3 regions of the Kribbella lupini genome follow, and region 3 is predicted to be linked to each of the others. Evidence: riboswitches for the same ligand, from Rfam matches in the RefSeq annotation. Region 3 holds a riboswitch; each other region holds the start of a gene.
The links. A riboswitch is a leader RNA that binds a small molecule or an ion and turns the genes downstream of it on or off. The one in region 3 is predicted to bind glycine.

Region 1 (3,268 bases), on a different contig from region 3:
CCGCGACGAGGTTGAGCCGCTGCGGGGTCTCGCCGGCGGCGACGGCGTCCTTGAAGTGCATGTCGGTGCAGAAGCCGCAGCCGTTGATCTGGCTGGCGCGCAGCTTCACCAGCTCCTGCGTCGCCATCGGCAGGCTCGACCCGCTGAGCGCCTTGCCGGCGGAGTTCACGTACTTCAAGACCTGACCGGCCAGTGCGTTGCTGTGAAGGTCGATACGGGCGTCCATCAGGATCCTCCAGGTGATTTCGTCTGTTACCCCTCAGACACACGCACCCACCCAGGTGTGACACGGCCGCGGTGTGACTCACGTCTCCATGGCGAAATGAGTACCCAGAGCGGGGCCCGCGAGGTTTGCGCGGGCCGCGACCGTCGCAGACTAGGCAGGGAACCCCACGCTGAGGAGTCCAGATGACGTTGGACCGCCACTTCGTCCACCGGGTGGAACACTCGACAATCCAGTCCCGGTATCCGCGGACCGTCGGGCGGAACGCCCGGCTCGGGAGCCATGGGAACGGTGGCGTCGACGACGTCGTAATCCTGCACACCGACACCGGGAAGACCGGCTGGGGGCTCGCTGCCGGGCCGGTTCCCGAGGAGGTGGTCGGGCGGTCGGTCGGGGAGTTGATCGATCCGGCGACGGGAGTGACCGAGCCCGGGCTGCGCGGACTGGACTTCGCGCTGCACGACCTCGCGGGACAGATCCTGGACCTGCCGGTGCACGCGCTGCTCGGCGGGCGCGGGAGCACGACGATTCCGATCTACGACGGCGCGATCTACTTCGCCGACCTCGACGACGCGGGCGGCGTGGACGCCGTACTGGCGCACTGTGCGGCCGACGACGCGGCCGGGTACCGCGCGTTCAAGCTGAAGATCGGACGCGGGAACCGCTGGATGGACCGGGCGGCCGGCGACGCGCGGGACATCGAGGTGACGCGGGCCGTGCGGGCGGCGTACCCGAAGCACCGGATTCTGGTGGACGCGAACGACGGGTACGACTGCGACGGGTTCATCGAGTACCTCGAAGCGGTCGCCGACTGCGACCTGTACTGGGTCGAGGAGCCGTTCCTGGACGACGCGGACGACCTCGCGCGGCTCAAGAAGCACCTGCAGGGCTCGCAGACGCTGATCGCCGAGGGCGAGTCCAACCCCGACCTGGAGCCGTTGTTGGAGATAGCGGCCAACGGTGACATCGACGTGCTGCTGATGGACGTGGTGTCGTTCGGCCTGACCAGCTGGCGCGAGGTGATGCCCAGGATCGCCTGCCAGGCGTCGCCACACGCCTGGGGACTCCCGCTCAAGACCCTGTACGCCGCACAGCTGGCCGCGGGTCTCGGCAACGTCCCGACCGTCGAGGGCGTGCCCGGTACGACGGACGGCGTCGACACGAGCGCCTACCGCTGGGCAGACGGCAACCTGACCGTCCCCGACCGCCCCGGCTTCGGCCTGACGCTCGCCTGAGACCCGCCTTGCGCGCCCGGGCGCAGCCCGCTTAAGGTGCGACCGACAACTGAACACGCTGTTGATCCGCGGCGGGAGAACCCTGCCGCCGTGCAGGTGCCGTAGGAGCAAATCCTCCCCGGGAATCTCTCAGGCCCCCGTACCGCCGCGGTCAGGCAACTCTGGAAAGCAGCCGGACGTCCGGCTCACCGACGGTGCAAGCGAGGCCCTGGACGACGGGCGCGCGGAAACTCTCAGGTCCCATACAGAGCGGGGAGGAACCCCGATCTCGTGGCGCGTGCCACCTGGATTCTGGAGTTCCTCATGGCGGGTTCACCCAAGTACACGGCCCTGCGCGCCGAGCACGAACGGCTCGGCGCGAGCTTCACCGACTTCGGCGGCTGGCAGATGCCGCTCAAGTACCGCTCCGAGCTGGCCGAGCACCACGCCGTACGACGCTCGGCCGGGCTCTTCGACCTGTCCCACATGGGTGAGGTCTGGGTGACCGGCCCGGACGCCGCGGCGTTCCTCGACCACGCGCTGGTCGGCAAGATCTCCGCGATGGCGGTCGGCAGGGCGAAGTACTCGCTGATCTGCGCCGAGGACGGTGGCGTGATCGACGACCTGATCACCTACCGCCGGCCGGACGCGTTCCTGGTCGTCCCGAACGCCGGGAACGCCGAGGTCGTCGTCGCCGCGCTGCACGAGCGGGCGAAGGAATTCGACGTCACCGTCGACGACGCCTCGGCACGGACCTCGCTGATCGCCGTCCAGGGCCCGAAGGCCGAGGCGATCCTGCTCCGGCTGATCCCGGCCGGGCAGCAGGAGCTCCTGACCACGCTCAAGTACTACGCGGCCGTCGAGATCACCGTGACCGACCTGGACCTGCTGGTCGCGCGGACCGGCTACACCGGCGAGGACGGCTTCGAGATCTTCGTCGCGAACGACGACGCCACCGACGTCTGGCGCGCCATCGAGGCCGCCGCCGTGGACGGCGAGCTGACGCCGTGCGGTCTGGCCGCTCGTGACTCGCTCCGGCTGGAGGCCGGGATGCCGCTGTACGGCAACGAACTCTCCCGCGACGGCGACCCGTTCGCGGCCGGTCTCGGCGGAGTCGTTGCACTGAGCAAGGAACAGTTCGTCGGCAAGGAAGCCCTTGCCCACCGCAAGACAGTCTTTGCCAATAGCAAGGAAGTGGGCTCGGCCCGCAAGCTCGTCGGCCTGACCGGCACCGGCCGGCGGTCGCCGCGCAGCCACTACCCGGTCCTCAAGGACGGCGTCGTGGTCGGTGAAATCACCTCCGGCCAGCCCAGCCCCACGCTCGGCGTACCGGTCGCTCTGGCCTACGTCGACGCCGAGCACGCCGAGCCGGGGACCGCACTGCACGTCGACCTGCGCGGCAAGCCCGAGCCGTTCGAAGTGACCGCTCTGCCCTTCTACCAGCGCCAGAAGTGAGGACCCACCATGCCAACAGTCAAGGCTGGACTGCAGTACTCCGACGAGCACGAGTGGGTCGCCCGCGAGCAGGCCGGGACGGTCGCGGTCGGGATCTCCGCGATCGCGACCGACGCCCTCGGTGACATCGTCTACGTCGAACTGCCCGAGGTCGGCAGCACCGTCACCGCGGGCGAGACCTGTGGTGAGGTGGAGTCCACCAAGTCCGTCTCCGACCTGTACTCCCCGGTGTCCGGCGAGATCACCGAGGTGAACCCCGCGGTCGCCGACGACCCCGCGGCGATCAACGAGGACCCGTACGGCGTGTGGCTGTTCAAGGTGAACGCCACCGAGGGCGGCCCGCTGCTGTCGGCCGAGGACTACGCGGCCAAGCACG
Region 2 (3,268 bases), on a different contig from region 3:
GAGGCCCAGGCGGACGTCGTCCTGGCGCGTGGTGAGCTCGACCCGATGAACACCGACACCGAGTACGCCGACCTGCACGACCGCGTCGTCACGCTGCCGGGCCTGGGCCACAACGCCCACGTACAGGACCCGTCAGCACTCGATCACGTTGACGGCCAGGCCGCCTCGTGACGTCTCCTTGTACTTGATCTTCATGTCGGCGCCGGTCTCGCGCATCGTCTTGATCACCTTGTCCAGCGTGACCACGTGCACCCCGTCCCCGTGCATCGCCATCCGGGCCGCGTTGATCGCCTTCACCGAGGCCATCGCGTTCCGCTCGATGCACGGGATCTGGACCAGCCCGCCGACCGGGTCGCAGGTCAGGCCGAGGTTGTGCTCCATCGCGATCTCGGCCGCGTTCTCGACCTGCTCCGGTGTCCCGCCGAGCACCTCGCACAGCCCGGCCGCGGCCATCGAGCAGGCCGAACCGACCTCACCCTGGCAGCCGACCTCGGCGCCGGAGATCGACGCGTTCTCCTTGTAGAGCACGCCGATCGCCCCGGCCGCCAGCAGGAACCGCACGACGCCGTCCTCGGTCGCGCCCGGGACGAACCGGCGGTAGTAGTGCAGGACGGCGGGAATGATGCCCGCGGCACCGTTCGTCGGCGCGGTGACGATCCGGCCGCCGGAGGCGTTCTGCTCGTTCACCGCGAGCGCGAACAGGTTCACCCAGTCCATCACCTTGAGCGGGTCGACCGACCACTTGTCGCCGCTCAGCTTCTGGTGCAGGCCGTGCGCCCGCCGCGGGACCTTCAGACCGCCGGGCAGGACGCCCTCGGTCTCGCAGCCCTCGTCCACGCAGTCCTGCATCACCTGCCAGATGTGCAGCAGGCCCTCGCGGATCTCCGGCTCGGTGCGCCAGGCCAGCTCGTTGGCGAGCATCACCTCGCTGATCGGCAGGCCGGACTCGCGGCAACGGTCGAGCAGCTCGGCGCCGGACAGGAACGGGTACTTCAGCGGGGTCCGGTCGGGCACGATCCGGTCGCCGGCCGCCGCGTCCTCGTCGACGACGAAGCCGCCGCCGACCGAGTAGTAGGTGCGCTCACGCAGTACGGCGCCGTCGGCGTCGCGGGCGACGAAGGTCATCCCGTTCGGGTGGTACGGCAGCGCCTTGCGGCGGTGCATCACCAGCTGGGTGTTCTCGTCGAACGGGATCTCGTGCTCGCCGGCCAGCCGCAGGATCTTGGCCGCGCGGATCGCCTCGACACGGCCCTCGACCGCGCGGGTGTCGACGGTCTCGGGGTCCTCGCCCTCGAGCCCGAGCATGACCGCCTTGTTGCTGCCGTGCCCGTGCCCGGTCGCGCCGAGCGAGCCGAACAGCTGCGACTCGACAGCCGTCGTACGGGTGAGCAGGCCGTCGGCGGCGAGGCCGACGGCGAAGGTCCGGGCCGCGCGCATCGGGCCCACGGTGTGGGAGCTCGACGGGCCGATCCCGATACTGAACAGGTCGAAAACGCTGATCGCCATCTGGAGGTTCCTTCCGGTCGTCGTTGACCGATCGGTGTGCCTCCCCGCTCTGTCAGGCGTGCTGCCTTCCAGAGGTGCCTCGCCCGTGCGGTGAGGGTGCCTGAGAGATTCTTGGGGAGAGTTGCTCCTACGGCGCCCGGGTCGGGCCCGGGTCTCTCCCGCACGGGTTCATGCGGCGTGTGCTGCTGACGGTCGCGACGGTACGGCGGACCCGCGGCCCTCGTCAATCCGGCGGTGCACTCCACAGAGGGAGAGCGTTCCCCCGCACGGGGGATCCCTCGGAAGCACCACCACCACAAGCTGAAGACATGACGACGAGCACGCATCCGCACGACCACGCACCGGGTGAGGCGACGACGCCGCGGTGGATGCGCTGGGCGCCTCTCGCCTCAGCCGGGTGGGCGGCGGCGTACGGGCTGGTGCGGTTCTGGTTCGCCACTGGGCATGCACCGGACTGGGAGTTGCCCGGGAGCGATCTGATGATCTCCTACTGGCTCTCGCTCGCGTTCTGCGTGCTGAGCGGGGTCCTGGTCGTGCTGCCGGTGTCGCGGGTGACCATAGGGCTCACCTGGGCAGCAGCCGCCGGCTGGGTCGCCGTGTGCGGCTTCGCGCTGCTCGACGTCGTCGCCGCCGTACTGCCCGGCCTCGGCATCCCCTTCGACCCACTCGGTCTACTCAGCCGGGTCGGCGGCCTCACCGGCGCAGGCCTTCTCGCGGCGACCGCTCTGGCCAGGCAACGACAGCTCGACCCGTCCTGCCTGCGCTGCAGCGGCAGCCGTCGACCGGTGACGTCCACACCCCACTGGGCCATCGCCGGAGCAGCCGTCGCCGCAGCAGGCTGCCTCATCCGCCTGGCCGCTCAGGCGGTCGTCGGCTTCGGCAGCACGCCGTACGACGCACGCTCGGCGGTGATCCTCTTCGAGACCGGTTTCCTGCTCGCAGGCCTCCTGCTCCCGCTCCTACTGGTCACCCGCGCCGGCCGGATCTTCCCGCGCTGGATGCTGCTGCTCCCCGGCGGCGGACTCGGCGCCGGCATCACGGCGTACTTCGGCGTCGGACTGCTCCAGATGTTCGCAGCCGTGCTGCGGCACGAGCCGATCTTCGGGGACATCGACCTGCCCGAGGCGTTCTTCTGGGTCGCCGTACCGGCCTACGTGCTCTGGGGCGCGGGACTGCTCACGGCGACGTGCGGCTACTACCTCCGGACGCGCCGACCCTGCCGCGGCTGCGGCCGGTGAATCAGCCGAGGCGGTTGGTGCGGGCCGCCCACAGCTCGAAGAACCAGGTGAACAACGGGGGAACGCTTGCCGCCAGCGCGAGCAGCGTGGTCGTCCAGGTCCAGCGCAGCGGCGTGCGGACGACCACGACGGTCAGCACGTAGGCGACGAAGATCCCGCCGTGGATCGGCCCGAAGATCTGGACGCCGATCTCGTTGTCCGACAGCACGTACTTGAACAGCATGCCGATCAGCAGCCCGGTCCAGGAGATCGCCTCGGCGATCGCCACCACCCGGAACCAGGTCGCGTGCTTCGAACCAGCCGGCGCGTCCACGGCTGCAACAGTCTCGGTCATCAGATCAGTGACCCTAACAAGTCCGCCCAACCCGCTCCCGGGTTCCCTCCGGGTCCGCACCGGATGCCGGTCAGGGTCGGGGCGGCGAAAGATCGTCTCAATGAAGAGACCGATTGTTTGGTGTGCGGCCGCGGCCGCAGTACTCGCGACGTTGACCGTCCCGGCGGCCGCTGCGGCGCCGTCCGTCGAC
Region 3 (3,268 bases):
CCGGACGCCGAACGCGCCGCAGACCCGGCCGAGCGCGGCGGCGTCGGTCTTCTCGTCGCAGGAGATGCCGACGTGGTCCGCGTCGACGAGACGCAGCCAGATGCCGTTCTGCCGGGCGGTGTCGACGACGTCGGCGGCGCGACCGGGGACGCGCGCCAGGACGGTGTCGAAGAACTGCTCGTGCACGACCTCGACGCCACCGGCGCGCAGCGACGCGGCCAGGCTCTCGGCGTTCGTGTGGACGCGCTCGGCGATCGCCTTCAGGCCGTCCGGACCGTGGTACACGGCGTACATCGACGCGACGACGGCGAGCAGGACCTGCGCCGTACAGATGTTGGAGGTCGCCTTCTCGCGACGGATGTGCTGCTCGCGGGTCTGCAGGGCCAGCCGGTACGCCGGGGCGCCGTCGGCGTCGACCGAGACGCCGACGAGACGACCGGGCAACGACCGCTCGAGACCGGCGCGGACCGACATGAAGCCGGCGTGCGGGCCGCCGTAGAACAGCGGGACGCCGAAGCGCTGCGACGAGCCGATGACGATGTCGGCGCCGGCCTCACCCGGTGCCTCGAGCAACGTCAGCGCGAGCAGGTCGGAAGCGACCGCGACCAGCGTCTCGCGCTCGTGCGCGGCGGCGACCAGCGGCTTCAGGTCGCGGACGACGCCGCCGGAGCCCGGGTACTGGACCAGGAAGCCGAAGAAGTCGCCCTCCGGCAGACCGTCGGTGGTGTCGGCGACGACGACCTCGAGACCGAGGGCCTCGGCGCGGGTCTGGACGACGGCGATCGTCTGCGCGAAGCAGTCGGCGTCGACCAGGAAGCGGTTGCTCTTGGACTTTCGGTTCGACCGGTGCGCCAGCGTCATCGCCTCGGCCGCAGCGGTGCCCTCGTCGAGCAGCGACGCGTTCGCGGTCGGCAGGCCGGTCAGGTCCGACACGACGGTCTGGAAGTTCAGCAGCGCCTCGAGCCGGCCCTGGGAGATCTCCGGCTGGTACGGCGTGTAGGCGGTGTACCAGGCGGGGTTCTCGACCAGGCGGCGGACGATCACCGACGGGGTGAAGGTGCCGTAGTAGCCCTGACCGATCATCGAGGTGGCGACGTTGTTGCGGGCGGCCAGCTGGCGGAGCTCGGTCAGCGCGTCGACCTCGGAGGCCGGCTCGGGCAGCCGCAGCGGCTCGGCCGAGCGGATCGAGGCCGGTACCGCGGCGTCGACGAGCGCGTCGACGTCGGCGTACCCGAGGGTCTGCACCATCCGGGCGACCTCGTCGGCCCGCGGACCGATGTGCCGGTCGGCGAAAGTGGCCGAAAGCTGTGGGCGGATGTCTTGCTCAGTCATGGCTGGAGGCTCCGTTGCTGACAGGTCTGCCGGTGGCCTCCCCCTCTGTCACGCAGCGGACGCGCTTCAGAGTCGCCTGCGGCACCCGGTCCATGGGCCTGAGAGGTTCCGGGGAGGAATTGCCCCTTCGGCGCCCAGGCGAACCTGAGACTCTCCCGAGTGCTGTGTACGGCTCCCCCGAGGCTACCAGTTCGACCCGCCGGGTTCCGGGACCAGCCACCGTACGGCGGGCAACGACAACGCCCACCCACCCGGGACGGGTGAGTGGGCGCCGGTGCAACAGGTGGAAGAGGTCAGCCGGTCATCCGGGCGCGGCGGCGAGCGGCGAGCTCGTCGTTCGCGTGCGGGCCGGACCCCTCGTCGCCGCCGTCGGCGCGCTCGGTCGGCAGCTCGGACAGCGAACCCTCGACCTCGCGCCAGACACCGCCGAGGGCGATGCCGAAGACGCCCTGGCCGCCGGCCAGCAGGTCGATCACCTCGTCCGGCGAGGTGCACATGTAGACCGAGGCGCCGTCGCTCATCAGCGTGATCTGGGTCAGGTCGTCGATGCCGCGCTTGCTCAGGTGGGCGATCGCAGTGCGGATCTGCTGCAGCGAGATGCCGGCGTCGAGGAGACGCTTGATCACCTTGAGCAGGAGAACGTCGCGGAAGCCGTAGAGCCGCTGCGTGCCCGAGCCGGTGGCCGGGCGGACCGACGGCGACACCAGGCCGGTGCGGGCCCAGTAGTCGAGCTGACGGTAAGTGATGCCCGCGGCCGCGCAGGCCGTCGGGCCGCGGAAGCCGACATCCTCCGGCATCGGGCGCAGGTCGTCGTCGAAGAGCAGGCCCTGCACCCCCGCTGCGGCAGCCGCGTCGGCGTGTGCCTCCGACGCCGACTGCGCCGTCAGATCAGTGTCGCCGGTGCGTGTCACGCCTGAGCCTCCCTGGGTACCGACTGGAACGGACTACATCCGTGGAGTTACAACTCCTCACAACTCCTTCAAGGTAAGCCGCCGACCTGACCCGGTCAACGACAACCGCTCCGAGCCGAAAGCGTGTCGCGGCTCCGGGCCGAATCGTTACCAACCCGGCCTTGTACCAGAGACATCCAAAATCTGGCCGTAACGCACGGTCAGGACTTGTCGAAGTCCTCCGGCGAGATCTGGTCGAGGAACTCGCGGAAGCGCTCCACTTCCTCTTCCTCCTCCACCTCGTCGACCTCGTCGGTCTCGCTCTCGGGCACCGGAACGCCGGCCTCGGCCAGGATCTCCTCGGCGCAGAACACCGGCGTACCGGTCCGCAGCGCGAGCGCGATCGAGTCCGACGGACGGGCCGAGATCTCGGTCTTGTCGTCGAAGACCAGGATCGCCTCGAAGACGCCGTCGGTCAGGTTCACGATCCGGACCTGGGTCAGCGTGTGACCCAGAACACGGATCACCTCGGCGAAGATGTCGTGGGTGAGGGGACGAGGTGGTTCCATCCCCTGCTGCGCGAACGCGATCGCGCTAGCCTCGGCCGCACCGATCCAGATCGGCAGGTACCGCTCACCGCCGACCTCCCGGAGCAGCACGATCGGCTGACTCGAGGGCATCTCGACCCGGACTCCGATTACGTCGACTTCGCGCACACCCTCAGCCTACTCCGCGCGGACCACACAAGCTGGCGTGCGGGTCGGCAGGTGACCTCAGCGGCTCAAACGGGACCGAACAAGTGCCGCGTGCAACCGTACGGCGAGCGCCGCCAGTTCCTGGGTCTTGTCGTCACGGCGCGGACCGGCGACCTGCTCGATCAGCCCGACCTCGCGGTCGGCCGCCGTCCGGAACGGGCGCAGGTGGCGCGGCTCCACGCCGTACCGGCCGAACTCGGCGGCCGCCTTCGCCACCAGGATCGCGTCGCCGTCGTAGTGGTTGCCCCGAGCCACCACCAGCTGGTGACTCTCCAGCTGCTCCAGCAGCTC

Region 1: another riboswitch for glycine. It lies ahead of gcvT (glycine cleavage system aminomethyltransferase GcvT); the one in region 3 lies ahead of gcvP (aminomethyl-transferring glycine dehydrogenase).
Region 2: another riboswitch for glycine. It lies ahead of ABD235_RS35865 (L-serine ammonia-lyase); the one in region 3 lies ahead of gcvP (aminomethyl-transferring glycine dehydrogenase).

The regions. Positions count from the first base shown of each region.
Region 1 is NZ_BAAANC010000002.1:143,332-146,599, reverse strand. It holds gene ABD235_RS13825 (carboxymuconolactone decarboxylase family protein) at 1-226, opposite strand, end outside; gene ABD235_RS13820 (mandelate racemase/muconate lactonizing enzyme family protein) at 409-1,458, shown strand; glycine riboswitch at 1,521-1,613, shown strand; glycine riboswitch at 1,614-1,716, shown strand; gene gcvT (glycine cleavage system aminomethyltransferase GcvT) at 1,762-2,892, shown strand; gene gcvH (glycine cleavage system protein GcvH) at 2,902-3,268, shown strand, end outside.
Region 2 is NZ_BAAANC010000004.1:590,474-593,741, forward strand. It holds gene ABD235_RS35860 (alpha/beta fold hydrolase) at 1-171, shown strand, start outside; gene ABD235_RS35865 (L-serine ammonia-lyase) at 133-1,506, opposite strand; glycine riboswitch at 1,585-1,677, opposite strand; gene ABD235_RS35870 (hypothetical protein) at 1,815-2,744, shown strand; gene ABD235_RS35875 (DUF3817 domain-containing protein) at 2,746-3,078, opposite strand; partial or broken gene ABD235_RS35880 (alpha/beta fold hydrolase) at 3,179-3,268, shown strand, end outside.
Region 3 is NZ_BAAANC010000001.1:1,247,669-1,250,936, reverse strand. It holds gene gcvP (aminomethyl-transferring glycine dehydrogenase) at 1-1,332, opposite strand, end outside; glycine riboswitch at 1,409-1,500, opposite strand; gene ABD235_RS05660 (MerR family transcriptional regulator) at 1,626-2,243, opposite strand; gene ABD235_RS05655 (bifunctional nuclease family protein) at 2,444-2,938, opposite strand; gene ftsR (transcriptional regulator FtsR) at 2,996-3,268, opposite strand, start outside.